2 regions of the Pseudoalteromonas sp. ABV4_021 genome follow, and region 1 is predicted to be linked to the other one. Evidence: predicted binding sites of a transcription regulator. Region 1 holds the regulator's gene; the other holds the start of a gene.

Region 1 (15,857 bases):
CACGCGATTGGTTTAGCTGAAGTTGCACGTATTCATGATGAAATGCGTGAAATCAAAGATAAAGTTGGCTTTAAAGGCGACTTAAATGCGTTCATGGAATTCATGAAAACTGATAAGCAGTTCTACTTGCCAAACACGGAAGAAGGTAAAGCAAAGTACCTTGCTGATGCGACGGCAATGATCGATAACATGAAGTCGCGCCTTGATGAGTTATTTATCGTTAAGCCAAAAGCCGACATGATTGTAAAACGTGTTGAAGCATTCCGTGAAAAAGCAGCAGGTAAAGCATTTTACCAGCAACCTGCGCCAGATGGCTCACGCCCTGGTATTTACTATGCCAACCTTTACGATATGGAAGCGATGCCAACTTACCAAATGGAAGCGCTTGCTTACCATGAAGGTATTCCAGGCCACCACATGCAAATTGCTATCGCGCAAGAGCTTGAAGGCGTTCCTAAGTTCCGTAAGTTTGGCGGTTACACAGCATACGTTGAAGGCTGGGGTTTATACTCTGAAATGGTGCCAAAAGAAATGGGCTTATATGAAGACCCATATTCAGATTTTGGTCGTTTAGCAATGGAGTTGTGGCGTGCATGTCGCTTAGTAGTAGATACAGGTATTCACGCAATGAAGTGGACGCGCCAACAAGGTATCGACTACTACGTAAATAACACGCCAAATGCAACGTCAGACGGCGTTAAGATGGTAGAGCGTCACATTGTAATGCCATCACAAGCAACGGCCTACAAAATCGGTATGATCAAGATTGTAGAATTACGTGAAAGCGCGAAAAAGCAACTTGGTGAAAAGTTCGATATTCGTGAATTCCACGATGTAGTGCTTAAGAGCGGCCCGGTGCCACTTAATACTCTTGAAGGCTTTGTAAACGATTGGGTTGCAAGCAAACAAGGTTAATAAGCATTAAAAAATAAAAGGCGTATAAAGCGCCTTTTATTTGTTATCAATTAAGATACAAAAAAGGCCGCAATTGCGGCCTTTTTTTACTGTAACTGACCCGTCCTAAATACGGTTGACACTTTTCCAACTTAAATTTGGAGAATGTTATGAACCCTATATCTAAGAGAACTCAAAAAGATTATTCACTTGCCTTTAAATTATCAATTGTGGAAAAAGTAGAAAAAGGCGAGTGTACATACAAACAAGCGCAAGACCACTATGGTATCCAAGGTGCTTCAACAGTTTTAGTTTGGCTTCGTAAGCATGGTCGACTAGATTGGAGTAAGGGAACACCTAATCACATGAGTGAGGCTACCGGTATGTCAGAGCCTAAAGATTTAACACCAGAGCAAAAGATTAAAGCCCTTGAGAAAGAGTTAGAAGATACCAAGTTAAAAGCCGAGTTCTTCGAGAAAATTGTCGATGTGCTTGATAAAGACTTTGGGGTACGTATCACAAAAAAGCAACGCGACAGGTTGTTGAATCAAAAGTCATAGCCAAACTGTCAGTGACCAAGGCGTGTAAGTACTTGGGTATAACACGACAAGCTTATTATAAACGCTGTAAAGTGGCGGTAATAAAAGAGCAGTTTGAGCAACGAGTATTATCGTTCGTAAAGGCACAGCGGATGACTCATCCTCGCATTGGTACCAGAAAGTTACAGTACATAATGCAACAGTCAGAGCTACACATTGGCCGAGACCACTTGTTTGCCTTACTGAGAGTAAACCGCTTATTAGTGCTAACTAAGCGCGCCTATCACCGAACAACACAGAGTCTGCATCGATTTTATAAACACCCAAACATCATAAAAGATGGGATTGAATTAACTCGTCCAGAGCAATTATGGGTGGCGGATATCACTTACCTGCCAACGAAAGAATGCGAGTCCTATCTAAGTCTAGTAACAGATGCTTACTCTAGAAAAATAGTGGGTTATAGCCTAAGTGATAATTTAAAAACGAGTTCAGTAAAACAGGCGTTTAAACAAGCGTTAAAAAATAGAAAAGTCACTTCACCTCTTATCCATCATTCTGATAGAGGTATTCAATATTGCTCAAATGAATACCAACGCATACACGAAGAATATGGCATAACGTGCTCAATGACAGATGGATATGACTGCTACCAAAATGCCTTGGCGGAACGCGTAAACGGTATACTGAAAAACGAGTATTTACTGACAAAGCCTAATAACTTGGAAGAAGCTGCGAAAATGGTGAAACAATCCATTGATATCTATAATCAAAGAAGGCCACACACGGCTTTAAAATACAAAACGCCCGATGAAGTGCATCGAGCGTTTTAATATTAAAAGTGTCAACCCATGCTAGTATGGGTCAAACAACTTATCGCGGCATTAACCGTTGATGAAGTCGATGCCTTCCTGAATGTCTTTGTTAAGCGTTTCAAGCATGTCGTTCTTTGCTTTCTCTTCGAATGCGCTAAGCTCACCGTAAGAAAGAATTTCTTCAACACCGTTTTTGCCTAAACGTACTGGGTGTGCGAAGTATGCTGCGTCACCACCGTCGATTGCAACGTATGCGTAGTCGATAACACCTTCTTCACCTTGTAAGCCTTTAACTAAAGACTGAGTGAAACGTGCAGCTGCTGCGCCCATTGAAAGTGTCGCTGAACCGCCACCCGCTTTTGCGTTAACAACTTCAGTACCTGCGTTTTGAATACGTGGAGTAAGTGCTTCAACTTCTTCTGCAGTGAACTCAACACCTTCAACTTGTGAAAGAAGAGGAAGAATAGTTGTACCTGAGTGACCACCGATTACTGGTACTTTAACAGAAGCAACGTCTACGCCTTTAAGTTCAGCGATAAACGCTTCTGAACGGATAACGTCTAGTGTCGTTACACCGAATACACGGTTAGCTTCGTAAGTACCTGCCTTTTTGAATACTTCAGCAACGATTGGTACAGTGCCGTTTACAGGGTTAGTGATAACACCTACAAGCGCCTTAGGACAGTTTTTAACAATGCCTTCAGCAAGTGTTTTAACAATGCTTGCATTAACATTGAATAAGTCTGCACGGTCCATACCCGGCTTACGCGGCATACCTGCTGGAATAATTACGATATCTGCGCCAGCAAGTGCTGCATCTAAATCGTCTTTACCAAAACCTTCAACTTTAACTGCAGTTGGGATATGTGATAGGTCAACAGCAACACCTGGAACAACTGGCGCTACATCATATAACGATAGCTCAGAACCAGCTGGTAATTGTGTTTTAAGTAATAAAGAAAGGGCCTGGCCGATACCACCAGCTGCGCCTAAAACTGCAACTTTCATGTGAATTCTCCGTGATTAGAGGTAGGTATTTAAAAAAGTGCCATAAAGATAATGAAAAGTGCGCATAAAAACAAATAAAACAGGTATTTTTTATATAAATCTCGACCATAGTTGTAAACTTTATCCGACTAGATTAGTTGACAACGCTATCAATTAAAAAAATCGCGTTTTCATTGAGATTAATTCAACTCTAATTGAATTAAGATGACGATTTTATTAATGCAATTAGCCCTAACTTGTGTAAAATTTAAGGTAACGTCCATCAATTGGTTAAACAGCCCGTTCACATGCAAATACAAGATAAACAAGAAGCGCTGGTTAAAGCGTTCAAAGCCCTTTTAAAAGAAGAAAACTTTGGTTCACAAGGCGAGATTGTTGATGCCTTAAAAGACATGGGTTTTGACAATATTAGTCAGAGCAAAGTGTCTCGCATGTTAAGTAAATTTGGCGCTGTACGTACACGTAATGCAAAACAAGAGATGGTGTATTGTTTACCCGCAGAAATGGGTGTACCGACAGCGAAAAGCCCGCTGCGCCAGCTGGTAATTGATATTATGCATAACGAAATGATGATCATCATTCGTACCAGTCCAGGTGCTGCACAACTAATTGCGCGTTTGCTCGATTCACTTGGTAAAGCAGACGGTGTGTTAGGCACCATTGCCGGTGATGACACGATTTTTATCGCCCCTGAAAAAGTCTCTGAAATTGACGTTACACTAGAACGCGTTAAAAAGTTATTCGAAAACGTTTAAAACTAATTAAGAGAGTTTTGTGTCGCATAACTCTCTTAAACTCTAGCTTGTTAAATCTAACTAGCTAATTCCCTAAGCATATTCACAGATGGTGCAAAAAACGCCGCACCAAAATCACTTTTCGCAAACTCCAGCCACATATCTGGGCCATTATCATCAATGTAGCCTAAACGGTGTTTGAGAAGCGTTTGAAACGCATAGCCATTATTTGCACAGCTAATAAATAAAAAGCCCTGTTGGTTAATATCAGCAAATGGCATGCCTTGATTTAAAAATAATGCATTGCCATGTTCATCGTAAAGCTCTGTACGAGCACTATGGCTGTTTTCCGGAGCGCAGCTAACCGCTTGGTTAGAATTAGCCATTCGCCCCATTACAATTTCTTGTTCTGCTTTTGAGATTTCTTGCCACGCCTTTAAATCATAACGATAACGCTGCACATGAATATAGCTGCCCGCAGAAAATGCAGCGTCTTCATCTCCCACTAAAGCAACAAGCTGCTTTTTGCGACCATGGGGATTAGCTACACCATAAATAAAGCCATTTAGGTCACGACCGTCTAAATAATGAAAACACTTTACTTGGTCAATCAGTTCAATATCACCACTCAGTAATTCAATCACTTCCATCACAAACAAATGAACTACATCAAGGCGATCTGCCCTAATTTGAATCATTAAATCTATTGGACGTGATGGCGTAGCATGCTCAATATGTTCAAATTGCGGAAAACCCGCCAACGTTTTTGGCATTTTACTGGGGTAAATATGTGGCCAGAACTGTGAACCTATCGCCACAACACAAGACACAAGTGCTTCTGAAAATTCGTGATCAAACCGCTCTTGCATATCAATAATACTTGCCAATTTTTTCGACAAGCTGAGTTCTTGGCCATCTAATACATTTAAAAATAAATGCACACCATGTAAATTGGCTTCAGCACAAACTCCTGATTGCGCTTGTGGCATAGCGGGTTTCCTACTTAATTGTTATTAGTATAAGCGAAATAATTAACCAAATGCGGACGAACATCAATAGCTAATCGCTGACCATAAGCATAGCGCTGATGTTGCGTGCATGGAATTTCAAGCTCTTGTTGCCCTAGTTTTACACGACATAAATAGCGATTACCAACAAAACGGCTCGCGACAAACTCGCCTACTCCCTGTTCGTTTTCGCTCAAAGTTAAATATTGAGGCTTTAAGTATATACAGCCTTTTCCTGACACCTCATTTTGGTCATTGGTAACAGGTTCAAGTGAAGTAATCGTGCCAAACTCAGTTTTAAATTCAGTGCTGGATGTCGCTTCTGCATCGATAAAAATACCAGCACTTAAAAATGCCGCAACACCTTTTGTCGCAGGTTTGCGATAAAGTGCTTCTGCCGTGCCTAATTGTGCAATTTTGCCCTCTTCCATAATTGCCAATTTATCAGCAAAGGCAAAAGCTTCCTCTTTGGAATGGGTTACAAAAATAGCGGAAACTTGCTGATCTTTAATAATACGGCGAATATCATCAATTAATTGAAAACGTACTTGGTGATCGATATTGGAAAATGGTTCATCAAGTAGCAATAAGCTCGGTTTATACGCGAGCGCGCGAGCAATTGCCACGCGCTGTTGCTGACCACCTGATAATTGGTGAGGATAGCGCTCAGCAAATGCCTCGAGCTTAATCAGTGACAGCATTTCTTTAACACGCTCATTGCGTACACTCGAGGATTCTTTATGTAAGCCAAACGCAATGTTTTGCTCAACGGTTAAATGAGGAAACAACGCATAGTCTTGAAACATCATACCGATATTGCGCTCTTGTGGCGGCACATAAAGCGAATCACCGTTAACCGCAACTTGCGCAATCGAGATATCGCCTTTGCTAGGTTTCAACAAGCCAGCAATTGCTTTTAACGTGGTGGTTTTGCCACAGCCACTTGCACCGAGTAAACACACAATTTCATTGTCTTTTACCTGCAATGACAAATCTTTTAAGATCGGTTTGCCATTGTAGCTATATTCTAAATTGTTAATCGACAAATTACTCATGAGATGCTTTAGCTTCCATAGTGTTATTAACTAAATATAAAGGGATTAAACCGACGAGTACGATAAATAACGCCGACACTGAGGCAAGCTCTAGTTGCTCATCACTGACGTATTGGAAAACATAGGTTGCCAGCGTTTCAAAGTCAAAAGGACGTAATAACAGTGCCGCAGGTAACTCTTTCATACATTCAATAAATACAATTAAACCAGCAGTAAGCATACCGCGCTTAAGCAGCGGCATATGTACTCGGCGCAAAGTATTGCCTGCACTTACACCCATTGAATGACTTGCCATGTCGAGCGATGGTGAAATACGCGCATAGCTAGATTCTATTGCACCTTGTGAAATCGCATAAAAGCGCACAACGTAAGCAAACATTAAGGCAAAAATAGAACCACTAAACAACAATCCTGGCTCGGCAAACCACTGTGTTGATTCGGCAACCATATTGAGCTGTTGATCAAGTGCGGTAAGCGGCAGTAGCACTGCTATTGCTAATACAGTGCCAGGTAATGCATAACCAGTACTGGCAACTTTGCCTGGCATTCCTGCCCAGCGCGACAAGCTTGAACGTTGATAGAAATTCACCAACACACTTAACGCAACACAAACAAAACTCACTATTAGCGCTATTTTCAAACTCTGCCACGCATATAAAAACGCATCGCTATTGAACGCTTCACTAAAATAGCTCACTGCGTAACTCATCAAAATAAGAATTGGCAGCACAAACCCAGCAAAAAGTATTAATGCACAATAGGCTGTTGCTAACCACGCTGATTTTCCTGATAGGTAGTAAAGTGGTTCGTTATTCTCACTTGCACCACGCTCAAATACCGCTTGGTTGCGTCGGCTAAATTTTTCTACACCTATCACGACAAACAAAAACAGCAACATAATGCCGGAGATTTTCGCTGCCGCAGTAAGTGAATAGTAACCAAGCCAGGTATCGTATACTGCGGTTGTCAGGGTACTTACTGCAAAATAATTTACAGTTGCAAAATCTGCCATTGATTCCATGCTGATAAGTGCTAGTGCCGCAGCAATTGCGCCACGCCCTAGCGGGATCGATACTTTAAAAAAGCTTTTAACAGGCGAGTAACCCATTACTTGGCTGGCCTGAACTAATTTATAAGATTGCTCTTTAAGTGCGGTTTTAAAAATCAAAAATAAATATGGGTATAGCACTAATGCAATCATTACGATTGCACCGCCTAGCGTGCGAATATCAAAAAACCAATAATCACTCGGTGATTGCCAGCCAAAAACCGCGCGCAACCATGACTGAATAGGGCCCGCATAATCAAATAAGTCTGTGTAAATGTAGGCAATAATATAAGTTGGCATTGCAAGTGGTAGCATTAATGCCCACTCAAAATGCTTTTTACCGGGAAAGTCACTGTACGCACAAAGCCATGCTAGCGGCAACGCAATCACACAACTAAGCAAGCAGACGCCAAAAATCAACACTATGGTATTAAAGGTGTAATCCCACAATACTGTTTGTTTTAAGTGTTCAAAGACTTCCTTATCAGGCTGGAAGGATTCAAAAATCAGGAACAATAACGGAAGCGACAGGCAAAAGCCTGTCGCGAAAGCAATAAACTGCCATTTAGACAGTGAAAAATTAAGGCGCATTAAAGATCAAATTTTACCTCGTCGATTAGCTTCAATGCCAATGGACGGTATTCACTTACCTTTGTTAATGGCAGTGCATCTTCCTTAAATTTGCCCCAAGACGCCACTAACTCAGACACTTCAACATCCGTCTTTACCGGATATTCCATATTCACTGAAGCATACATATTCTGAGCTTTGTTGTCAGTCATAAATTCGATTAATTTTAATGCGTTAGTCGTATTTTTTCCGTGCTTGGTTAAAACCGCACCAGATACATTGATATGTGAGCCACGATCTTGCTGATTTGGGAAATTAATGTACACAGACTCAGCCCAAGGCACTTGCTTTGGATCGTTCAGCATTTTACCAAAGTAATAACTGTTACCAAGCGCTACATCACACAAGCCCTCTTTTACTGCCTTTACTTGTGCACGGTCGTTACCTTGTGGCTTACGAGCCAAGTTTGCTTTTAATCCCTTTAACCATTCACGCGCTTCTGCCTCGCCATGATGTGCAATCATAGAAGCAACTAAACCTAAGTTGTATGGGTGCTTACCTGAACGCATACAAATTTTGCCTTTGTATTCAGGTTTTGCGAGATCTTCATAGGTTAACGTATCTAACTTACCAACACGCTCTTTAGACGAGTAAACATTACGTACACGTTTAGTCAGTGCAACCCAATTTCCTTCGTCATCACGAAATTGCTTTGGTACATTTTTTTCGATTACGTTACTTTTAATCGGTTGCACTAAGCCTTCATCTTCAAGTTGTAATAGCGCACTAAAATTAGACGTAAGTACCATATCGGCTTTGGTGTATTTGCCTTCTTTTTTAAGTTTTTCAATTAAACCTTTTTTGGCAAAAACAACTTTTGTTTCAATACCTGTCTCTTTTGTGAACTCTTGCAGAATAGGTTCAATTAAAAAGCCCTGACGATAAGAGTAAATATTAACAACATCTTTTGCTGCAACTTCACCAGCTGCTAGCAGTGCGAGTAATGCGATTGCTTTTTTCATATTCTAGAACCATTAATAAGAAGTATTATCACTTGAATTGTATCTGTCTGATATTGAATGTACAGCGTTAAATGCACTCAATTTAATTAAATGAAAACAATTTTCAGTTAGAAGAGCAAAAGACATTAGCGAATTTAGCTGTAGGAAATATCTCACAGAATACTCCTACTTATCTCAAAAAACTAGGTGCACACACGCACCTAAAATAGCTAATATTTTGTTTTATAAGAACTTCACCACGTAAAACACTATATTTCAGCAATAAAACAAATTCACCAAGCCACTTAATATAGTTTTATTCAACAACCACTACTCTAGAATTAACAGTGTCAAAAGGAAATGGACTGAATTGACCTTACTTAGGATTAGTAAGCGGCAGGAGCTGGTAGGATTTACTAGATGGATTTTGGGCTAGGATGCCAAGGGAATTGATGGTTTACAGGATGTGGACCTTAAACGGATTTTCTTACAGGATTGTAAATAGGATAGATGGATTGAGCACGGAGTTAGCTCATTGACGAGTCATGTCAAAATAGGGATATCAAGGATTGCGCTAATCAAACAACGATATGTGCATAGCAGGACGCTAATAAGATTCCGTTAAGGCGCAGCTTCAAGCTGCGCTTTTTATTTGCCTAAAATTCACTTATCACGTTTTGAATAGGCGCTTTAAGCCACTAGTTTACTGCATTTCCCCTTCAAGAAATGACTCATTTCTAAAATCAGCAATGTCATACTTCAAGTTTTAATCCCGTTATTACGGCACTAATTTACTGCGTTTACCCTTTAGATAGGCATTTCTGAAATCAATAAAGTGACGCTCTAACTTTTGAGACGCATCAAGCTCTCCTGCAAGCTCTAGCACCATAATGGCCACTTCAGCGGTACCTAATTGATGTTCAAATGCGGCAACACGTAAATGATACTCTGAAAGCTTTTCAGGGCTAATTGATAAAATAGGGAAGCCGTCCAGATAAGGGCTTTTGCGAATCATTTTCTTCGCTTCTCGCCAAGTACCATCTAAAAAGACAAATAACGGTTTTTTACCTGCAATACGATTGACCTGTTTAACAACCCGTTCTACTGGCATATTATCTTCAGGAAACACAATAAAAGGCTGGTATTTATCACTTTGTAACAAATCTAAAAGCGCTTTATCAGGCTCTGTTCTGTCCCAACGAAACGCATAATTGTCGGGCACAATATCAGCAATTAAACGTCCTGTATTTGATGGTTTAAAACTCTCATTGTGATACATCAGCAAACAAACTGCAGCATCACAATTTGCCTCTTCGATACCATCACAAATACATAAGGTTTCAGATAACAAACAATGCTCACAGCGCGATAATTTTGAACCGCGCGCTTTATATTCACGCTTTGCTGCAGCGATCTGTTGTTGCCTAAGTGCTAATACTGAATTTTTCAATCGACCTCTCCCAAACAAGCGGCGTATTCTAACTTTTTTTGGCGCTTTGAGCTAATACTAAGCCGATGTACAAAATCCAGATAATAAAAAACCCAGCACAGTGGCTGGGTTTTTCTAAAGAAGTGTTAGATTACTTCTTTTTAACTGCTTTTTTGTTTGGAAGGTCAGTGATTGAACCTTCGAAAATTTCTGCAGCTAGACCGATTGACTCGTTCAGTGTTGGGTGAGCGTGAATTGTTAACGCTAAGTCTTCACCATCTGCGCCCATTTCAACGGCTAGGCCGATTTCACCAAGCATTTCACCTGCGTTGATACCAACCATAGCACCACCGATAACGCGACCTGAGTCTTTATCGAAGATAAGCTTTGTTGAACCTTCAGTACGTGCTGAAGCAATTGCACGGCCAGATGCTGCCCACGGGAATACCGCTGTTTCAATTTTAAGGCCTTGCTCTTTTGCTTCTTTCTCAGTTACACCAACCCATGCAATTTCTGGATCTGTGTATGCAATTGAAGGGATACATTTAGGGTCGAAGTAATGCTTCTTACCAGAGATAACTTCAGCAGCTACGTGCGCTTCGTGAACCGCTTTGTGTGCAAGCATTGGTTGACCAACGATATCACCAATCGCGAAGATGTGGTTTACGTTTGTCTTCATTTGCTTGTCAGTGTTGATAAAGCCACGCTCATCAACTGCTACGCCCGCTTTTTCAGCGTCAAGTAGTTTACCGTTCGGTGTACGGCCAACAGCAACAAGTACTTTGTCGTAACGAACAGCTTCAGCTGGTGCGTTTTTACCTTCAAATGAAACATATAGACCGTCTTCTTTCGCTTCAACTGCAACAACTTTAGTAGAAAGCATTACGTTGAACTTGTTCTTAACGTACTTTTGGTAAATCTTGATAACGTCTTTATCAGCTGCAGGTACTAGTTGATCAGCAAATTCAACTACGTCGATTTGTGAACCTAGTGCACGGTAAACAGTACCCATCTCTAAACCGATGATACCACCACCTAATACAAGTAGCTTTTCAGGAACGTCTTTAAGTTCAAGTGCACCTGTTGAATCAATTACACGATCATCTTCAGGAATGAAAGGTAGGTTTACAGGTTGAGAACCCGCAGCGATAATTGCGTTATCGAAAGTAACCGTAGTCGTACTGTTTTCGCCTTCAACAGCAATTGTGTTAGAACCAGTGAATTTGCCGTAACCATTAACAACGTTAACTTTACGCATTTTCGCCATGCCGTCTAGGCCACCAGTAAGTTGCCCAATTACAGACTCTTTCCATGAACGGATTTTGTCTAGGTCGATTTGAGGAGCACCGAAAGTAACACCGTGAGACGCCATTTCAGCTGCGTCATCAATTACTTTAGCTACGTGTAAAAGTGCTTTTGAAGGAATACAACCTACGTTTAAGCACACACCACCTAAAGTATTGCGTGATTCGATTAATGTTACATCTAAACCTAAATCAGCAGCACGGAATGCTGCAGAGTAACCACCAGGACCACCGCCTAGTACAACAACTTGAGTTTTGATTTCGTTGCTCATGTTATTACCTTAACTGTTATTCGAACGGGATAATACGAGAATTGTATCACCCAAACTCCTGCCTATTTATCTCAATTAACAAGACTTTGGGCAGATAAATTAATATTGCGCGAAATTCTAGCATTGCCGTTTACATATGTCGTGCAATTTTCAAGAGATTTCGTTCAATTAATACTATTTGCTACATCAGAGCAATAAACAAAACGCATAACCGAAGTTATGCGTTAAGCTCTTTTCTTACATTACTAACTGGCGAATGTCGCTCAAGTAAGCTGCAAGAGTTGCAGTAAAGCGTGCTGCTAACGCACCGTCAATTACACGGTGGTCGTATGAACAGCTTAGCGGCACCATTAAGCGCGGCTCAAATTCCTTACCATTCCACTTCGGCTTCATGTCAGACTTAGAGACACCTAAGATAGCAACTTCTGGCGCATTTACGATTGGGGTAAACGCAGTACCACCGATGCCACCTAGGCTAGAAATCGTGAAACAACCGCCCTGCATATCAGATGCTGTTAGTTTACCTTCACGTGCTTTGCCAGAGATTTCCATCAACTCACGTGATAACTCAATGATGCCTTTTTTATTCACGTCACGAACAACAGGAACAACTAGACCATTTGGTGTATCAACCGCGATACCAATGTTTACATACTTCTTAAGAATTAAGCTTTCGCCATCTTCAGACAGTGATGAGTTAAACGTTGGGAATTCTTCTAGTGCTTTAGCCGCGGCTTTCATTACGAATACTAGTGGTGTGATCTTCACGCCCATTTTCTTCTTCTCAGCCAGTACATTCTGTTCTTTACGGAATGCTTCTAGCGTGGTGATGTCTGCTTCATCAAATTGCGTAACATGTGGGATCTGTACCCAGTTACGGTGAAGGTTTGCACCAGAAAGCTTTTGAATACGAGAAAGTTTCTTCTCTTCAACTTCACCAAACTTGCTGAAGTCTACTTTTGGCCAAGGAATTAGGTTTAGCTCGCCACCGCCAGCGTTGCCACCTTTAGATAGCTGACCTGATTCAACTTGCTTAACTAACTCTTTCACATAGTTTTGTACGTCTTCTTTAAGTACACGGTTCTTACGACCCGTGCCTTTAACGCGCGCTAGGTTTACACCAAACTCACGCGCTAGACGACGAACTACAGGCGATGCATGTGCGTATTGGTCGTTCGCTACAAATTCATCTTTTTGCGCTGAAGCTGCAGGTGCCGCTGCTGGCGCTGGTTTTGCCGCAGGTGCTGCCGGAGCCGCTTTTGCAGGTGCAGCAGCTACAGGAGCTGGTGCAGAACCTTGTATTTCAAATACAAAAACAAGAGAACCAGTCGACACTTTACCGCCAACTTCAACCTTCACTTCTTTAACAGTACCTGCAAATGGTGCTGGTACTTCCATAGAAGCCTTGTCGCCTTCTACGTTTAAGATTGATTGGTCAGCTTCAACCACATCGCCTACCGCAACCATGACTTCTGTTACTTCAACTTCGTCACCGCCGATGTCTGGTACGTGAACCTCTTTAAGTTCTGCCGCTGCTGGAGCAGGCGCTGCCGCAGGAGCCGCTTCAACAGCTGCCGGCGCAGATGCACCCGTTTCAAATACGAATACTAACGAGCCCGTTGAAACTTTGCCGCCAACTTCAACCTTCACTTCTTTAACTGTACCGCCAAATGGTGCTGGTACTTCCATAGAAGCCTTGTCGCCTTCTACATTTAAGATTGATTGGTCAGCTTCAACCACGTCGCCTACGGCAACCATGATTTCCGTTACTTCAACTTCGTCACCACCGATGTCTGGTACGTGAACCTCAACTAATTCAGACGCCGCTGCTGGAGCAGGTGCAGCCGCAGGGGCTGCTGGTGCTTCAGGCTCGGCTGCAGCGGGTGCATCACCCGCAGCATCAAAAATCATAATTAAAGAGCCAGTTGCAACAGTGTCGCCTTCTGCTACTTTAATTTCTTTCACTGTACCCGCTTGTGCAGCTGGCACTTCCATTGAAGCTTTGTCACCTTCAACTGAAATAAGAGATTGATCAACTTCAACTGTATCGCCTACGTTAACTAGGATCTCAGTTACTTCAACCTCATCTGCACCAATATCTGGAACATGAATTTCGATTGCCATTCTATCTGCCTCTTATGCGTATAGTGGGTTAGTTTTCGTTGTGTCGATATCAAATTTCTTGATAGCGCTTGCCACAACTGATGCGTCAACTTTACCTTGCTTAACAAGCTCTGTAAGCGCAGCTACTACCACGTAACCTGCATTTACTTCGAAGTGACGACGTAAGTTTTCACGGCTGTCTGAACGACCGTAACCATCAGTACCAAGTACTTTGTACGATGCGCTAGGCATGTATGCACGTACTTGCTCTGCATAGTTCTTCATGTAGTCAGTTGCAGCAATTGCCGGCGACTCACCTAATACAGATGTAATATAAGGTACTTTTGCATCGCTTGTTGGGTTAAGCATGTTGAAACGCTCAACGTCTTGACCGTCACGCGCAAGCTCATTGAATGAGGTTACAGAGAATACATCTGAACCAATGCCATATTCTTCGCTTAGGATCTGACCTGCTTTACGTACTTCGTTTAAGATAGTACCAGAACCCATTAGCTGAACGTGTGCTTTGTCGCCAGCGTTGTCTTCAAGCTTGTAGATACCCTTACGAATACCTTCTTCCGCACCTTCTGGCATTGCAGGCTGAGCATAGTTCTCGTTCATTAACGTTAAGTAGTAGAACACGTTTTCTTGGCTCTCACCGTACATACGACGGATACCGTCTTGTAAGATAACTGCTACTTCAAATACGAACGTTGGGTCGTAAGAAATACAGTTAGGAATAGTACCCGCTTGAATATGCGAGTGACCGTCTTCGTGCTGTAAACCTTCACCGTTAAGCGTTGTACGACCTGCTGTTGCACCTAGTAAGAAACCACGTGCTTGTTGGTCACCCGCCATCCACGCCATGTCGCCAACACGCTGAAAACCGAACATAGAGTAGTAGATGTAGAATGGGATCATCGGCAGGTCATTTGTCGAGTATGATGTTGCAGCCGCAACCCATGAAGACATTGCACCTAGCTCGTTGATACCTTCTTGAAGTACCTGACCTGATGTTGCTTCTTTGTAGTAAGAAACGATATCGCGGTCTTGAGGCGTGTAGTTCTGGCCATGCGGGTTGTAAATACCGATTTGACGGAATAAACCTTCCATACCAAAGGTACGTGCTTCATCCGCAATAATAGGTACGATGTTTTTACCTACGCCTTTATCTTTTAATAAGATATTTAGCGCACGTACATAACCCATAGTCGTAGAGATATCACGCTTTTGCTCTTCTAGAAGTGGCTTAAATTGCTCTAGCGTTGGAATTTCTAGTGCTTGCGTGAAGTTAGGTAAACGCTGTGGCGTGTAGCCGTGTAGTGCTTTACGACGCGCATGTAAGTATTCGTACTCTGCAGAACCTTCTTCAAGTTTCAGGTATGGTAAGTCTTTGATTTGCTCATCAGATACCAAGTCTTCTAGACCAAGACGTGAACGTAGGTGTTCAACATGCGTCATGTCCATTTTCTTAACTTGGTGCGCAATGTTTTTACCTTCAGCTGCTTCACCCATGCCGTAACCTTTAACCGTTTTAGCTAGGATTACAGTAGGACGACCTTTTGTCTCTTGTGCTGCTTTATAAGCCGCAAAAAGCTTAGACGTATCGTGACCACCACGCTTAAGCGCGAAAATTTCGTCATCAGTCATATCTGCAACAAGCGCTGCAGTTTCTGGGTAACGACCAAAGAAGTGTTCACGCACGTAAGCACCGTCTTTTGACTTATAAGTCTGATAATCACCATCGATTGTTTCATTCATAAGCTGTAAAAGCTTACCCGACGTATCTTTGGCAAGTAGTAGATCCCAACCAGAACCCCAAACTACTTTAATTACGTTCCAGCCAGCACCTTTAAATAGACCTTCAAGTTCTTGAATGATCTTACCGTTACCCATTACTGGGCCATCTAGACGCTGTAGGTTACAGTTAATTAGGTAACATAGGTTATCTAGCTTCTCACGCGCAGCGAAAGAAATTGCACCACGTGATTCTGGCTCATCCATCTCACCGTCACCTAAGAACGCATAAACGCGCTGTTCGTTAGTCTCTTTAAGACCACGACCCTCTAGGTATTTAA
Region 2 (15,857 bases), 1.0 Mb from region 1:
GGGCATGGCTTGATTCAAGCGCTGGAATAATCCCTTCGTTTTTCGCTAATAACTGGAACGCTTCAAGCGCTTCATCATCACTGATGCCAACATATTGGGCACGGCCAGTTTCCGCAAGGTGTGCGTGTTGAGGACCAACCGCAGGGTAATCAAGGCCAGCAGATACAGAGTAAGACTCTTCGATTTGGCCATTGTTATCTTGCATAATAAAGGTGTATGCACCGTGTAAAATGCCTTTTGTGCCTTTACAAATTGCTGCGCCATGCTCTTCAGTATCAAGGCCTTTACCTGCGGGCTCTACACCAACAAGCTTTACACTTTCATCGCCAATAAAGTCATTAAACATACCAATTGCATTAGAGCCACCACCAACACACGCAATCACGTAATCTGGTAGGCGGCCTTCCGTATCAAGTACTTGTTGTTTCGCTTCTTCGCCAATCATTTTTTGGAAGTCGCGTACAAGTGTCGGGAATGGGTGTGGGCCAGCTGCTGTACCAAGTAAGTAGTGTGCCGTGTCGTAGTTTGCTGACCAGTCGCGCATTGCTTCGTTAACCGCGTCTTTTAATGTGCCAGAACCCGCAGTAACAGGAATAACTTCTGCGCCCATTAGTTTCATTCTAAATACGTTTGGCTGCTGACGCTCTACGTCTTTTGCACCCATATAAACGCGGCATTTTAAGCCAAGGAGTGCGCAGGCAAGGGCTGTTGCTACACCGTGCTGACCAGCACCGGTTTCAGCAATGACTTCTTTTTTGCCCATACGTTTTGTGAGTAATGCCTGACCTAACACTTGGTTGGTTTTATGTGCGCCACCATGCAGTAAATCTTCACGCTTCAGGTAAAGTTTTATCTTAGGGTTTTTCACTAAGTTGCGCGTAAGCGTAAGTGGCGTAGGGCGACCGGCGTACTCATTAAGCAGTTTTTCAAACTCTGCATGAAAGCTTGGGTCGTTCTTTGCTTTATTAAATTCACTTTCAAGTTGTTTTAAGGCGGGTACCAGAAGTTCTGGTACGTACATGCCGCCAAAATCGCCGAAATAGGCTGGGTTATTATTTTCCACCTCAAGATTCCTTTATCTTAGAAAACACAGAATTAATTTGTTGATGACACTTTTTACCTGGGCTTGTTTCTATGCCCGAGTTTAAATCAAGACCAATTGCCTGGGTTGCAAGGGCGCCTTGAATATTGTCGTTATTTAAGCCGCCTGCGAGCATGTAGTTGCGCTCGTTAATCAGTACATCCCAATTAAAGGTTTGCCCTGTACCACCGCTTTGATTGCCTACCTTTGTATCAAATAAATAGCGGTCAGCCCCTTGGCTCTTATGTTCAATCACATCGCTTACCGCAACGGCTTTCCATACTTGCACGCTCGCTGGTAGCGCCTTTTTAAGCGCAGCAATATACGTTTCGTCTTCATTGCCATGCAACTGTACTGCAACCAGTTTTAGCTCAACGGCAATATGTACGATGGTGTCAATCGTTTCGTTTACAAATACGCCAACAAAGCCTAAATCGCAGCTATCGGCAATTGGTTTTGCGCAGTCAATATCAACGTAACGCGGCGATTTTGCATAAAAAATCAGACCACCAAATACAGCACCCGCATTATATGCGGCAATTGCATCTTGTGAGCGTGTTAGGCCGCAAATTTTGTTTTCACCTAAAATCAGCTTACGACACGCTAAATCGAGGTTCTGTTCTGCCATCAGTGAACTGCCAACTAAAAAGCCGTTACACAAAGACTTTAAGCGTTTTACATCAGAGTGGGTGTAAATGCCTGACTCTGAAATAACCACTTTTCCTTCAGGGATTAACGTACGAAGGGTTTCTGTAGTGGCGAGATCGGTACTTAAATCACGCAGGTTACGGTTATTAATACCAATAATCTCAGCGTCGAGTGCTAGTGCGCGGTGAACTTCTTCTTCGTTACTCACTTCGGTCAAAATTGCCATATTGAGCGATTTTGCCAATTTAGCAAGCGCGGTGTACTGGTCATCATTTAGCACACTTAGCATTAATAAAATTGCATCACCACCATGAAGACGTGCTAAATACACTTGGTATTCATCAATGAAAAAATCTTTACAAATAAGCGGTTGATTCACCAATGAGCGTACTTTAGTTAAGTAATCAAAACTGCCTTGAAAGTATTTCTCGTCAGTCAGTACGCTAATACATGCTGCGTAATGCTTGTAAGCACCGGTAATTTCGTCAAGGTTAAAATCATCACGAATAAGCCCTTTTGATGGCGAGGCTTTTTTACACTCTAAAATGAAGTTAGTGCCGGGTTTTGCCAGCTCGCCGTAAAAATCACGCTCGGTTGGTACTACCTCATGAATAAAGCTTTCAAGTGGTTTATTGGCTTTACGTGATTCAAGCTCAATGCGTTTATCGGCAACAATTTTTTCTAATACATTAGCCATGTGACACCTCGATAATGCGTGATAAATGTGAAAACGCTGCGCCACTTGCCAGGTGGTTTAGTACCGCCTGTGTTGCGTCTTTAAAATTACTGTAGTCGCCTTGCATTACCAGTACCGCAGCAACATTTGCGGCAATCGCTGCATTGTGCGCAGGTTTGCCTTCACCTTTTAAAATCGCCAGGCTTGCTGCTGCATTATATTCTGGCTCGCCGCCTTCAATCTCTGAAAGGGCATAGTTATCAAGGCCAAAATCTTGCGGCTGTAAGGTGTACTCGGTGATTTCACCGTCTTTTAGTTCGGCAACCTGTGTTTCACCGTGTAGGGCAATTTCATCGGTACCCGCTCCGTGTACTACCATAACACGCTCACAGCCGAGCAGTTTAAGCGTTTGCGCCATTGGACGAAGTAGTTCAGGAGTATAAACACCAAGGAGTTGATGGCTTGGCTTTGCAGGGTTTGCCAGTGGTCCTAAAATATTAAATAAGGTGCGTGTTTTAAGTGCGGTACGCACTGGCATCGCGTATTTCACACCAGCATGGTAAAGCGGTGCAAATAAGAAGGTAAAATGGGTTTTTGCTAGGCAGTTCTCAGCTTGTGCTATCCTCATATTAATATTAATGCCAAGGGCATTGAGTAAATCAGACGAGCCTGATTTACTCGAAACACTGCGGTTGCCGTGTTTTACCATATTAGCGCCCATGCTTGCGGCAACGATCGCAGCAGTAGTTGATACGTTAATTGAATTCGCGCCATCACCGCCTGTACCACATGAGTCAAAGCTAACGGCACTTGGGTTAGTGAATGTTACGGCATTATCGCGCATGGCTTTGGCAGCACCTGCAATTTCGTTGTCGGTTTCGCCTTTAATTTTAAGTGCGGTTAACGCTGCGGCAAGCTCGATTTCGCTTACTTGGCCTGTCATTACAAGATTAAAAAGCTCGCTGCTTTGTTCAAACGTTAAATCCTGTTGTTCGATTAAGAGATTAATAAGTGGTTGCATTATGCGCCCTCCACATTGGCTAAATAAGCTAGGCTTTGCTTTAACAGCTGTGAGCCATTTGGCGTTAAAATTGATTCTGGGTGAAACTGAAACCCAATTACTTTATCTTGCTCTTGAATAATTGCCATAGGAATTGTGTCGTAGCTGGCAATAACATCAAGGCTTGCGGGTACTTCTGTTGCCATCAAAGAATGGTAACGCGCCACTGGAATTTGCGAATGTAAGCCACTAAACACTGCATGATCTTTAAGATCAATAAGTGATGATTTGCCATGCACGGTTTCACCTGCGTGACCAACAATACCACCATAGCACTCAACAATTGCTTGGTGACCTAAACAAATACCCAGCATAGGGTAGCGGCCTTTAGCTTTGTTGATTAGCTCAATTAAATTTCCCGCTTGTTTTGGGGTGCCAGGGCCAGGTGAAAGCACTAACGTAACTGGGCAAGTTTCCTCTGCCATTTTGCTTAAAATGGTGTCGGCTGGCACATGATTACGGTAAACCATCAGTTCGAAGCCTAATTGCTCAAATTCATCTACCAAGTTGTAGCTAAACGAATCAAAATTATCGATAAAATAGATTTTTGCCTGCGCCATTAGGCTTCTCCTTGGTAGATAGACTTAATTGCACGAATAACCGCTTGTGCTTTTTGGCGTGTTTCGTTTGCTTCTAGTTGTGGCACTGAGTCGTATACTACGCCTGCGCCTGCTTGTACGTAAGCCATATTATCTTTAACAAAGGCACTACGAATAACAATACAGCTGTCCATTGCACCATCGCCGGTTAAATAACCCACAGCACCACCGTAGCTGCCACGGCGTTTACCTTCGGTAATACGCACCAGCTCTGCCGCTTTTACTTTTGGTGACCCGACCAAGGTGCCCATATTCATACACGCTTGGTAGGCATGAAGTGCATCAAGTTCAGGCTTTAATTGACCCACCACGCGCGATACTAAATGCATTACCTGTGAGTAGCGGTCAACTTTTAATAACTCTTTTACATAGCGTGACCCCGGCGTTGAAATGCGGGCAATGTCGTTACGCGCCAAATCAACCAGCATAATGTGCTCGGCGCGCTCTTTTTTATCATCGCGCAAATCGAGTTCAATCTTGCTATCAAGGTCAAAGTTAATGCTGCCATCGGCATTTTTGCCACGGGCACGGGTACCGGCAATTGGATACACCTCTACTTGATTGGTGCTTTGGCAATATTTAAGCGCGGATTCAGGTGATGCACCAAATAACACAAAGTTCTCGTCTTTCATGTAAAACATGTAAGGGCTTGGGTTTTGTGTTTTAAGTTGATGATATGCTGCCAGCGAGTCAGCGCATGGTAATGAAAAACAGCGAGACGGTACGACTTGGAAAATGTCGCCATCAACAATGTGCTTTTTAAGGGTTTCAACTTGCTGACAAAAGGTTGCGTCATCAATATCCACACTTTCGCTTACAGCGCCCGGAAAAGTGGGGGCATTGTATGTTGGTAAATCGTCACACAGTTTATTAAGTGCTTCAAGCTTTTGGCCTACTTCAAAACAGTTGGCGTGTGCGTCGGGTCCGCTAAATACATTGCCAATGAGTTCTGTGGTATTTGCTTGATGGTCGATAACAATCAGTGTTTCGGCAAGATAAAAAACAAAATCAGGGGTTGTGTTATCACCGTTTGGTACGTCTGGCAGTGACTCAAAGTTCGCAACCATGTCATAGGCAAAAGTGCCGCCTAAAAATACTGCAAAGTGAGACTCTGTGGTGCTTTCAATATTATTCACGCACTCTCTTAGGGCAGTAAATGCATTGTCGGCAACTAAGCGGCTGGCTTCATCCATTAAACTGGTATCGCGTTCAAACACAATGCTTAGGGTTGAATTTGCAAGTTCAACTTGATGATCTTTAAAAAAGCCAGCTAAATGGGGCAGTAGCTGTTTGCCGTTATTGCTTTTTGCGTCAAACGTTACCGTGTCCCCATTACATTCAATACGAATAGCAGCATCGGCTAAAATTAAACTTTTTACATTATCTTTTGAATCAATTTCCGCTGATTCTAACAATAAGCTATTAAAGTTAGTCGGGTTGTTACATACCGCGCTGTAAAGTGCGAGTGGACTTTCAATGTAGTCCCGCGCCAGCGAAATGCTGGTAACTTTACCGACCTCGGTTGATATATGACTAAATATCACGCCTCATTCCTTATACAAAAAAGCCCGCTTAGAAGGCGGGCTGAATAATAGACAAACAGAATCCTCCCGCGTTAATTACAGGAACCACCACCATTGGATTAGTTGTTTGTTATTACTCATTATTCACCTCAAATTAGACATAAAAAAACCCGCACATTGTGCGGGTTTTAAGAATAGTTTAGATACAATTATTCCCACCCGCGATTACGAGTGCCACCACCATACTGTTTTGATTTGTGAAATTACTAATTGCATTTAAACGATTCCTAAAATGTTTCAGCCATAGTAAACCCCAGATTGTATACATGAGTCAACACAAAACCGCCATTTTTTATAACTAATCGGATTTGTTAGTGTTTATTGGTTATAAGCAGTGTTTAAACAGTTATAAAATCAGGGTTTTAGCGGTTTTTTACCAAGCACAACCAGCAAAATTCCGATTAGAATAATAGCTCCAGAAATCGCGAGGCGCTCACTGATAGGCTCAGATAAAAATAAAAACCCACCAATACCGGCAATAATGGGTACCGAGAGCTGCGATACAGCTGCTTGCACTGACGTTAAGTGTTTTAGTGCAATATACCAAATGGCATAACCAATGCCTGACGTCACACTGCCAGCTATCACGGCGAGAAAAATCCCTGTGGTTGATGTATTTGTTGCGTTAAGTGTCCTTATGCTGAGGAATGTTATAAAGGGTAAGGTGCGAATAAAATTAAAGGCTGTATCGGCAAGGGGATTAGATGACTTTTTGCCAACTAAGGTATAGCCCGCCCACGCCATACCCGAGATCGCCATAAGCACAAAGCTAATCAGTGAGGGTGATGAAGTATCGGGTAGCACTAAATAGCTAAAACCAATAAACGCAATGAGCGCGCCGCACCATTCGATAGGGTAAATTTTGGTACCTGAAAAAAAGGTATAAGCAAGCATGCTAAATTGCACCGATGAAAATAGCACAAGTGCACCAATAGCAGTTTCAAGTGAAATATAGGCATAGGAAAATGTCACGGCGTAAATAAACAAATAAACGGCGCCAAGCCATGAACCTTTGCCCGCTGTTTGTTTGTTTTTATGAAATAGGGCGTAAAGAATAAAAAGCGTTATCGCCCCAGATAATAAACGAATTGAGGTGAAGCTGGCAGCATCAATTTGCCCTTGCCCAAGGGCAATTCGGCAAAGAATTGAGTTCCCTGCAAAGGCGATAAGTGAAAGTAGGGTAATTAGCAGTATTTTCATAAAGTAAGCTGCGCTGTTTATTATTAGTCGAGTTTAAACAGATAAAGACCTTTGTTAGCAAATATTAATGTCCCAAATGAAAGCAAACAAATCAGCAAGAGTAATTATCTACTGAATTTGGTATGATTACACGCAGTACAAACTAAAACCATATTTATGAAATTTGACCTACACAGCCATACATACTATTCCGATGGCAAGCTATCCCCAGAAGACCTAGTTGAACGTGCCGTTGAAAAGGGCGTTGATATATTAGCGATTACCGATCACGATACCGTTAAGGCGCTGCCAATTGCACAGCAACATATCGACAAAAATGCGTTACCGCTAACACTTGTTAAGGGCATCGAGTTTTCAACCAAATGGGAAAGCTTTGAAATTCATATTGTTGGTTTAAACATTGATGTTGAAAATAGCACTTTGGCATGTTTAATTGCTGAGCAAACAGAAAAACGCGCAACACGCGCTGAAAAAATGGCTGAAAAGCTTGAAAAACGCGGGTTTGAAAATGTATTAGAACAAGCAAAAGCGTTAGCTAACAAAGGTCAGCTTACCCGCGCCCATTTTGCACAAGTAATTCAAGAGCAAGGGGCTGCAAACACCTTACAAGGTGTGTTTAAAAAGTTCCTTGTACGCGGTAAACCGGGTTATGTAACCAGCGAATGGTGTGATATTGCAACTGCCGTGAAGGCTATTAAAGCCGCAGGTGGTCAAGCGGTATTAGCACATCCAAGTCGTTATAAGCTTTCTAATAAATGGTTGCGACGTTTGCTTGAAGAATTTAAACATGCTGGTGGCGATGGCATTGAAGTGGCGCTGCCACAACAAGCGCCGAGTGATCGTCAGTTTTTAGCGCAGCTTGCTGAAGAATATCAGCTGCTTTCGTCGCAAGGTTCTGATTTTCATTTTGCTACCAACTGGTTAGAACTGGGAAAGAACTTATACTTACCTAAAGCCAGCGTGCCAATTTGGCAGGATTGGGCGATTGCCAAAGAACAAGAGTTAAATTAAGGATATCCAATGAGTCAATTTTTTCATATTCACCCAGAAAACCCACAGGCGCGTTTAGTGCGTCAAGCGGTTGATATGATTCAGCAAGGCAAGGTAATTGTGTTTCCAACCGATTCAGGTTATGCAATTGGCTGTAGTATCGGTAATAAAAATGCAATGGAGCGTATTGCGCGTATTCGCGGTTTAGAAAAACACCATAATTTTACCCTTGTTTGCCGCGATTTATCTGAGCTTGCCACTTATGCACGGGTCGATAACGGTTTGTTTCGATTAATTAAAAATAATACGCCAGGGCAATATACTTTTATCTTTAAAGGTACCAAAGAAGTGCCACGTCGCTTGCTTAATGAGAAAAAGAAAACCATTGGTATGCGTGTGCCTGATCACATTATTACTCAAGCGATTTTGGAGGAATTGGGCGAACCATTAATGTCATGTTCGTTAATTTTACCGGGTGAACAATTTGCCGAGGCGGATCCTGAAGAAATTCGTTTTCAATTAGAAAAACAAGTGGATTTAATTATTCACGGTGGCTATTTGTCTGAGCAGCCAACAACCGTTGTTGATTTCTCGGAAGATTCAGTAGAAATTATTCGTGTGGGTGCAGGTGACCCAGCACCATTTGAATAAGTATACAGAGTTTAAACAACGCCCATGAGCGAAATGCAGCAGCAAAAGTTACCGCTTGGTTTTTTACATGGCAAAGCGGTAACCGATAAACCTGAAGATCTTTATATTCCGCCCGATGCACTTGAAGTCGCACTCGAAGCATTTGAAGGTCCGCTTGATTTATTGCTGTATCTGATTAAAAAGCACAAACTCGATATTCTTGATGTCTCGATTGCCAAGATCACTGGGCAGTACATGCAATATGTTGAGATGATGAAAGAGTTTAAGCTCGAGCTTGCCGCAGAATACTTAGTGATGGCAGCGTTACTGGCACAAATTAAATCGCGCTTATTATTACCGGTACATAAAGAGCTGGAAGAAGAGGAAGATGACCCTCGGGCACTGCTGATTAAGCGTTTGCAAGAATACGAACAATTTAGAAAAGCGGCCGAAAACCTCGATGCGTTACCACGGGTAGAACGCGATATTTACATTGCAAACGCGCTGTTGGATGAAACGCAGTCGCAAGATGTTGAACTGCCAGACCTTTGTGTAAAAGAGTTATTACTGGCACTCAGTGATGTAATGGCGCGAGCGCAAACATTAACACATCACCAAGTCAGTGCCGAAGTGCTTTCAACACGTGCGCGAATGTCGCATATTTTATCGCTTTTAACGGAAAATGATGGTTTTTTGCCTTTCTCTCAGGCGTTCGAACACGTTGAAGGTAAAGCGGCAGTAGTGGTAAGTTTTATCGCCATTTTAGAGCTGGTGAAGGAAAGCTTGATTGTGGTTCAGCAAAGCGATATAAACTCGCTCATCTACCTTAAACTAAAATAACAACGAAATAGGTATTATGGCGAAGCGACTTTCCGACGAGCAGTTAATTGAATTAATCGAAGCGGCAATTTTTGTTGCGAATACGCCATTAACTAAAGAAAAATTACGCGACACCGTATTAAGTGACTTCTCTATTTCATTAAAGCGTATTCAAAGCGCTATCGATGCCATTATGGCACACTACGCGACACGTGGTGTGCGTTTAGTCAAAGTGGGTTCTGGCTATCGGTTTCAAGCATGCAGTAGTTTATCGCCATGGCTTAATAAACTATGGCAAGAAAAAGCCCCTAAATATTCCCGTGCGTTTTTAGAAACATTAAGTTTAATTGCGTATCGTCAGCCCATTACCCGTGGTGAAATAGAGCAAGTGCGCGGCGTTACCGTAAGCAGTCAAACTATTAAAACCATGCTTGAGCACAATTGGGTAAAAGTGGTTGGCTATAAAGAAGTTCCGGGCAAACCGGCGCTTTATGGCACTACCAAACAATTCTTAGATCACTTCTCATTGTCTTCACTGAATGAATTACCGCCATTACCAGTAGCACAAGACGAAAAAATCTCACAAATCCTCAGTGAGCCTGCGCAACTTGATTAGCTCTGTGCTAGAATAGCCAACAATGCCTAGCTGCGAAGTTACATGAGAAAATAATGAGCGAAAAGTTACAAAAAGTATTAGCACGTGCTGGTAAAGGTTCACGTCGTGAATGTGAAAAATTTATTGAATCGGGTCGTGTTAGTATTGATGGTAAGGTGGCCCGTTTAGGTGACCGTGTCGAACCAACACAGCGTATCCGTCTTGACGGACATGTTGTTAAAGTTGAAGCGTCAAACGAACGTGTTTGTCGTATTTTAATGTACCACAAGCCTGAAGGTGAGCTGTGTACACGTAAAGATCCTGAAGGTCGCCGCACCGTATTCGACCGTTTACCACCGCTTGAAAATGATCGCTGGATTGCCATTGGCCGTTTAGATATCAACACATCAGGCTTACTACTGTTTACTAACGATGGTGAACTTGCCAACCGCTTAATGCACCCAAGTTATGAAGTGGAACGTGAATACGCAGTACGTGTATTCGGTGAAGTAACGGATCAAACGCTGAAAAATGTGACAAATGGCGTTGAGTTAGACGATGGCTTTGCTAAGTTCTTATCGGTAGTGCCGCAAGGCGGAAGCGGTTTAAACAACTGGTTTAACGTTACCTTAACCGAAGGCCGTAACCGAGAAGTACGTCGTTTATGGCAATCACAGGAAGTGGAAGTATCACGCCTCATTCGTGTGCGCTATGGTGACTTATTACTAAATAAACGTTTACCGCAAGGTGGTTGGGAAGAGCTAAACCTAAAAGACGTAAACTATTTACGTCAAACGGTTGGAATGCGCCGTGAAACCGAAACAAAACTATCGGTAATGCCAGAGAAGCGTAAAGATCGCCGCGCTAAGATTAACAAAATCCGTAAAGCGGTTAAAAAGCATAATCAACGTGTGACGCCGGGCAATAAACGCCGTGCACCAAAAAAGTAACTCGGTGCGTAACTGAATTGTAGATATAAAAAAAGCGCCAATTGGCGCTTTTTTTAATTAAGAATGTTTTTCTTAATTAAGCATTTTCTTTTAAGTAATCAATAACCACTTGGTGGTGATCTTTGGTTTTAAACTTATTAAAGAAATGTTCAATTGTACCGTCTTGACCAATAAGGAAAGATAAACGGTGAATGCCGTCATATTCTTTACCCATAAACTTTTTTAAACCCCACACACCAAATGCATCGGCAATGGCGTGATCTTCATCTGATAACAGCGGGAAGTTAAGCTCTTTTTTCGTTTCGAAGTTCTTAAGGCGTTTTACCGGATCTGGGCTAATGCCAACCGCAACGGTATTAAGCGCTGCAAGTTCCGCTTTATGATCGCGCAGATTTTCAGCCTGCACCGTACAGCCCGGTGTTGATGCTTTTGGGTAAAAATAAACAAGTACTTTGTTTTCTTTTAATAATTCTGCAAGTTCTACAGTGTCACCGTTTTGATCTGCAAGTGAGAATAGCGGTGCTTTATCGCCAGCTTGAAGCGTATTCATATTATAATTTCCTATCGAATCCGTTTTAAAATGTGTTCTACGTTAGACTTTGAAAAAATGATCTCAAGTTGATGTTTAAATTCAGCTTCATCCACGTCACGCGAGAAATTAATGTCAATTTCCGAGCGCATTACCACATCACCATCTTGTTCAACACTATCAGATTTAAGTGCTGCAATATTAACTTGGTAGTCAGCCATTAATTGCGTCACTTTGCTTAGTGTGCCCGGTGTATCAGGGCCGTGGTAGGTTAGTTTATAACCTGCTTTATACTGTTTTTCTTGATGTTGGCTGGTGCGTTTCATCATGGTTAATAAACCAAGCTCAACGCTTCTTGTCGGAATATTATATTCAACACGACTAATGGCAGAAATATCGCCTTCAAGCAACATTATAAAGGTGAATTCATTACCTAAAATGGCAATGCGGCTATCAATAATATTGCAATTGGTTTCACTTACTAGCTTGGTAAGCTCACTCACTATGCCGGGGCGATCTTCACCGATGGCAGTAACAACAAGTTGATTTCCAGTGTTTAACGTCATTTTTAGTCTCAATGGGTTAATAACGTGGCCGCGAATTTTAGCAAATTTAAATGGGTTCAACCATGTAAATATATGATGTGGTGAAAATTATAGCGAATTGTTAAGAATAAATTAAAGATAGGGTGGTGGTTTCTTGTGTTTGGCCCTTAGTAAAAGTAACATAGGCGGCAATTTTGAGAATAATATTATGAACCAAACAGTGTGTGCTGCGTCAAATCAAGCAAATAATAAAGAGCACACCAAGGAGAAATTTGTGCAGTATTGGATCCGAAATTCATTGGTTGTCGCTATCTCAATGGCGATTACTGCTTGTTCTGTTTTCACCAATGATTCGCATCATAAACGCAATTACCGTGTTAATGATGAACTTAAAGTGCCAGGTAACCTGACAAAACCATACAAAGATCCTGCCTACGATCTTGACTCGGCACAATATACATCAGCTGAAGAAAGTGCGTTATATTTGGTAAAAGCACCGGCTCAAGTGCTTACTTTTGCACAAGGTTCATGGATTAACGAAGGCGATAAAGAATCGCGCATTTTCTTCGATAAAAACGAAGGTATTCAAGATTTAGAAAGTTTTATTTGGCAAGCGATTGACGATTTATTTGTTGAGCGCCAAGTAACCACAGAAAATAAAGCTGACAATTTCGTAGTGACTAACTGGCATACAATTGAAGAACCAATTGATGTTTGGTGGTGGGAAGAAGAGCGCGAACTAAGCCGTCAAAAATTTAAGTTTATTGTTGAAACTGAAGAGCATAAACGCACTGCATCGGTAAAGGTTGAACTAGTTGATTTTGAATCAAAATACGACGAGTTAACGGCGGTGCTACAGCAGCGTTTAGAAGTAGCGGCGCTAAATGAGTTTATTGGTCAGTTCGACTTTAACTACCGCCAGTTAATGGTTGAATTAAACAAAGCACGCGGCATTGTATCGCTGCAAATGGGTTTTGATGATAAAGGCAACGCGGCGTTTGTAACTGAGCAAAAAGCACGTGCTATTTTTGAGCGCTTCCCAAGCTTCTTAGAGCGCGTTGGTTTCAATATTGATGAAATCGAGCAATCTCGTAACTTAATTTTCGCCACGTACGAAACACCAGATGAAAGCGTTTGGGATTCAATTTGGGGTGATGACGTTCGTAAACTGCCACTTGAAGCAGGTCAGTATCAATTATTAGTTGCTGAAACGAACACCGGTGGTACATCAATTACTTGGCTTGATGCTGAGGGTGAAACATTAGAGCCGGGTACGTTAAGCGATACACTACAAGTTATTTTAGCCATGCTAAAAGAGCGCGGTGTAACCGTTCAATAATTTATAAAATTGGATTAGTAAAAAAGAGCCCTCGGCTCTTTTTTGCTTTTAAACGATAGAAAAGTAGCGATTAAAATAGCAATTAAGTAAATGGTTATGCATTTTGTTGGCAAAGATATGCAAATCAATTTACCGCTATCACTTTAAAGGTAACAAGTATGAGTTTGGAAGCTAATCAATCGACTGCACCACGCAGTAATTTTGCGACCATAATGATTTTCCTTATTCCGTCACTAATAGGTGTGTTTTTATTTATGACACCGATAAATTATGGTGGCGAATTCACTATCCCCATAGCGATATTGGCTAAGGAATTAAAAGGCGCGTTAGCACACTCAATTACGCTTATTGTGACATCGGTGATTGTGTCAATGGCAGTAATATCGGGCTTAGCTACGCTATTTAAACCAAAGTTTTTAAAAGCGGGCAGCTTTATCCGTCACTTACTGATTGTTAGCCCTGTTTGGCTCGTGGCACGTACGTTAGGCGCTATTTTTGTGCTAATGGCGTACTTAAAAGTCGGTACGTTTTCGATTGGTGATACCAAAATTGAAATTCACTCAGATGCAGTTGGTGGCTTGGTACTGCACGAGTTGATGCCAATTTTATTTTCGGTATTTATTTTAGCTGGTTTATTACTGCCTTTATTGCTTAATTTCGGTTTGCTTGAATTAGTCGGTACGTTACTTACTAAAGTAATGCGTCCACTTTTTGGTGTACCGGGTCGCAGTGCCGTTAACTGTGTTGCCTCTTGGTTAGGTGACGGCAGTGTGGGTATTTTAATGACTGCGAAGCAGTATGAAGAAAAGCACTATACGCAACGTGAAGCGGCGATTATTGGCACTACATTTTCGGCGGTTTCAATCACCTTTTGTTTAGTGGTTATTGGTCAAGTAAAATTGGCGCATTTGTTTGCACCGTTTTACTTAACTGTGTGTATGGCCGGTATTTCCGCTGCACTGATTGTGCCGCGCTTGCCACCACTTAGATTCAAAAAAGACATATACATTGATGGTGAAGAAGTAAAAGGTAACCCAGAGGCATTACCTGAAGGGAAAACCTTGTTTAAACATTCACTTGATGTGGCACTTGATAAAGCTCGTCATGCGCAAACAATTAAAGAAACCCTGATCGATGGCTTAAAAAATGCCGTTGATATGGTGTTTGCGGTACTGCCAGTAGTGATGGCAATCGGTACGATTGCACTTGTGATTGCTGAATATACGCCAGTATTTCAATGGTTAGGAACACCGTTTATTCCACTGTTTGAACTGATGCAAATACCAGAAGCCGAAAAGGCTGCGCAAACTGTGGTTGTTGGTTTTGCCGATATGTTTATTCCATCAATTTTAGCGGCGCAGAATATTAACAGTGAACTCACGCGTTTTGTGGTGGCGGCAATGAGTGTTACCCAGTTGATTTACATGTCTGAAGTGGGCGCACTGTTACTGGGTAGCAAAATTCCAGTAAATATCTTTGAGTTATTTATGATTTTTGTTTTGCGTACGTTAGTAACGCTACCGGTAATTGCCTTAATGGGACATTGGTTAGTAGGCTAATTTTCTTGATCTTTTTCGGCTCGCTGTTTTTCTTCTAATGAGCGGCGAGCTTTTTCTATCGGATCTTGATTAAAGTTTTTCATATCCATTTTTGCGGAATGCTTTAGTAACGCGATATTGCTCCAAATCACGCCCAGCACAATTGCGATTATTAAAATTGTGGCCCAGATGCTCATAGATTTGCATAAAAGTTGTGAATTTCTTTAATTTTAACCCAGTAAATGGAACTTAATAAGTTCTTTTTCATCAATTAAATAGTTGTTACTATTAGCGCGTTTCGCGTAATTACATTTTATTCTGGAGCACTGCGTTGTCACTTGAGCGAGTATTAGTTTGGCCTGAGGCTTATCCACTTTTATTAAAAGGTTTGTTAGAGCAAAATGGCGCATTTATTTTGGATGCCCTAGAAGCTTGGCCGAAATGCGAAGAGACCAAAGACGCGCAAGGGATCAGCACCAGCGTGCTACCGCCACTGTATTATTTATTGTGGCTAAAGCCGGCAGAGCCATTTGAGCAATGTTTCTATCAGCATATATTTGAATACGATGATAATGCTCAGCAGTATATTGAATCGGCTATTGCGCATTTACATCAGCAACTCAATAGCAAAGAAGCAATAAGCGAACTCTTGTTATCACGAATTGACCAATACGCGGCGATTGGCAATCAGGTGGCAATGCAAAGTGAGCTAACACTTGCCTCACTGTGTATGCACTTGCGTTTCTTTAAGCTGTTTCAGCAGTTTTTAAACCTAGGCATGCCGTTATCACACGACGATGTGTTAGCGATTTGGGCCGATGATGATTTTCGTGAAGTTGCCTTACCCTTTATTAAAAGTAATGTAACTGGTGATACTAACCTTTTGGCAGAAGAAATCGCCGATAGATTGCGCCAAGGCGAAGACTTCTTTGATTTGTTGCTTGCACTCTCTGATGGTGAAGTTGATAACCGTTTGTTAGAGCGCGCGCTGCTATCTCATATTTCACAGCCTGATGCTAAACAAAGCTTATGTATGCGCTTTATCGAGCAGGGGGCAAAAGGGCAGATCACCGAT

The links. Region 1 encodes ArgR, which controls arginine synthesis, uptake and breakdown. Its sites were predicted from a motif close to ANTGAATANNTATTCANT; they were not measured.
Region 2: ACXAFE_RS05915 (YjiH family protein) is a predicted target of ArgR. The motif match lies at 13,330-13,347, and genes of this name have one in related genera.

Annotation. Positions count from the first base shown of each region.
Region 1 is NZ_JBSWVB010000001.1:2,231,266-2,247,122, forward strand. It holds gene ACXAFE_RS10405 (DUF885 domain-containing protein) at 1-915, shown strand, start outside; one part of gene ACXAFE_RS10410 (IS3 family transposase) at 1,065-1,413, shown strand; one part of gene ACXAFE_RS10410 (IS3 family transposase) at 1,413-2,266, shown strand; gene mdh (malate dehydrogenase) at 2,318-3,256, opposite strand; gene argR (transcriptional regulator ArgR) at 3,544-4,011, shown strand; gene ACXAFE_RS10425 (Dyp-type peroxidase) at 4,068-4,979, opposite strand; gene ACXAFE_RS10430 (ABC transporter ATP-binding protein) at 4,994-6,052, opposite strand; gene ACXAFE_RS10435 (ABC transporter permease) at 6,045-7,691, opposite strand; gene ACXAFE_RS10440 (Fe(3+) ABC transporter substrate-binding protein) at 7,691-8,692, opposite strand; gene ACXAFE_RS10445 (tRNA-uridine aminocarboxypropyltransferase) at 9,450-10,121, opposite strand; gene lpdA (dihydrolipoyl dehydrogenase) at 10,252-11,676, opposite strand; gene aceF (pyruvate dehydrogenase complex dihydrolipoyllysine-residue acetyltransferase) at 11,914-13,800, opposite strand; gene aceE (pyruvate dehydrogenase (acetyl-transferring), homodimeric type) at 13,813-15,857, opposite strand, start outside.
Region 2 is NZ_JBSWVB010000001.1:1,223,364-1,239,220, forward strand. It holds gene trpB (tryptophan synthase subunit beta) at 1-1,063, opposite strand, end outside; gene trpCF (bifunctional indole-3-glycerol-phosphate synthase TrpC/phosphoribosylanthranilate isomerase TrpF) at 1,065-2,426, opposite strand; gene trpD (anthranilate phosphoribosyltransferase) at 2,419-3,426, opposite strand; gene ACXAFE_RS05860 (aminodeoxychorismate/anthranilate synthase component II) at 3,426-4,025, opposite strand; gene ACXAFE_RS05865 (anthranilate synthase component 1) at 4,025-5,608, opposite strand; gene ACXAFE_RS05870 (DMT family transporter) at 6,002-6,847, opposite strand; gene rnm (RNase RNM) at 7,004-7,858, shown strand; gene ACXAFE_RS05880 (L-threonylcarbamoyladenylate synthase) at 7,868-8,488, shown strand; gene ACXAFE_RS05885 (segregation and condensation protein A) at 8,513-9,307, shown strand; gene scpB (SMC-Scp complex subunit ScpB) at 9,324-9,902, shown strand; gene rluB (23S rRNA pseudouridine(2605) synthase RluB) at 9,956-10,831, shown strand; gene bcp (thioredoxin-dependent thiol peroxidase) at 10,908-11,381, opposite strand; gene ACXAFE_RS05905 (glycine cleavage system transcriptional repressor) at 11,393-11,926, opposite strand; gene bamC (outer membrane protein assembly factor BamC) at 12,114-13,244, shown strand; gene ACXAFE_RS05915 (YjiH family protein) at 13,403-14,803, shown strand; gene ACXAFE_RS05920 (DUF2897 family protein) at 14,800-14,979, opposite strand; gene ACXAFE_RS05925 (ankyrin repeat domain-containing protein) at 15,114-15,857, shown strand, end outside.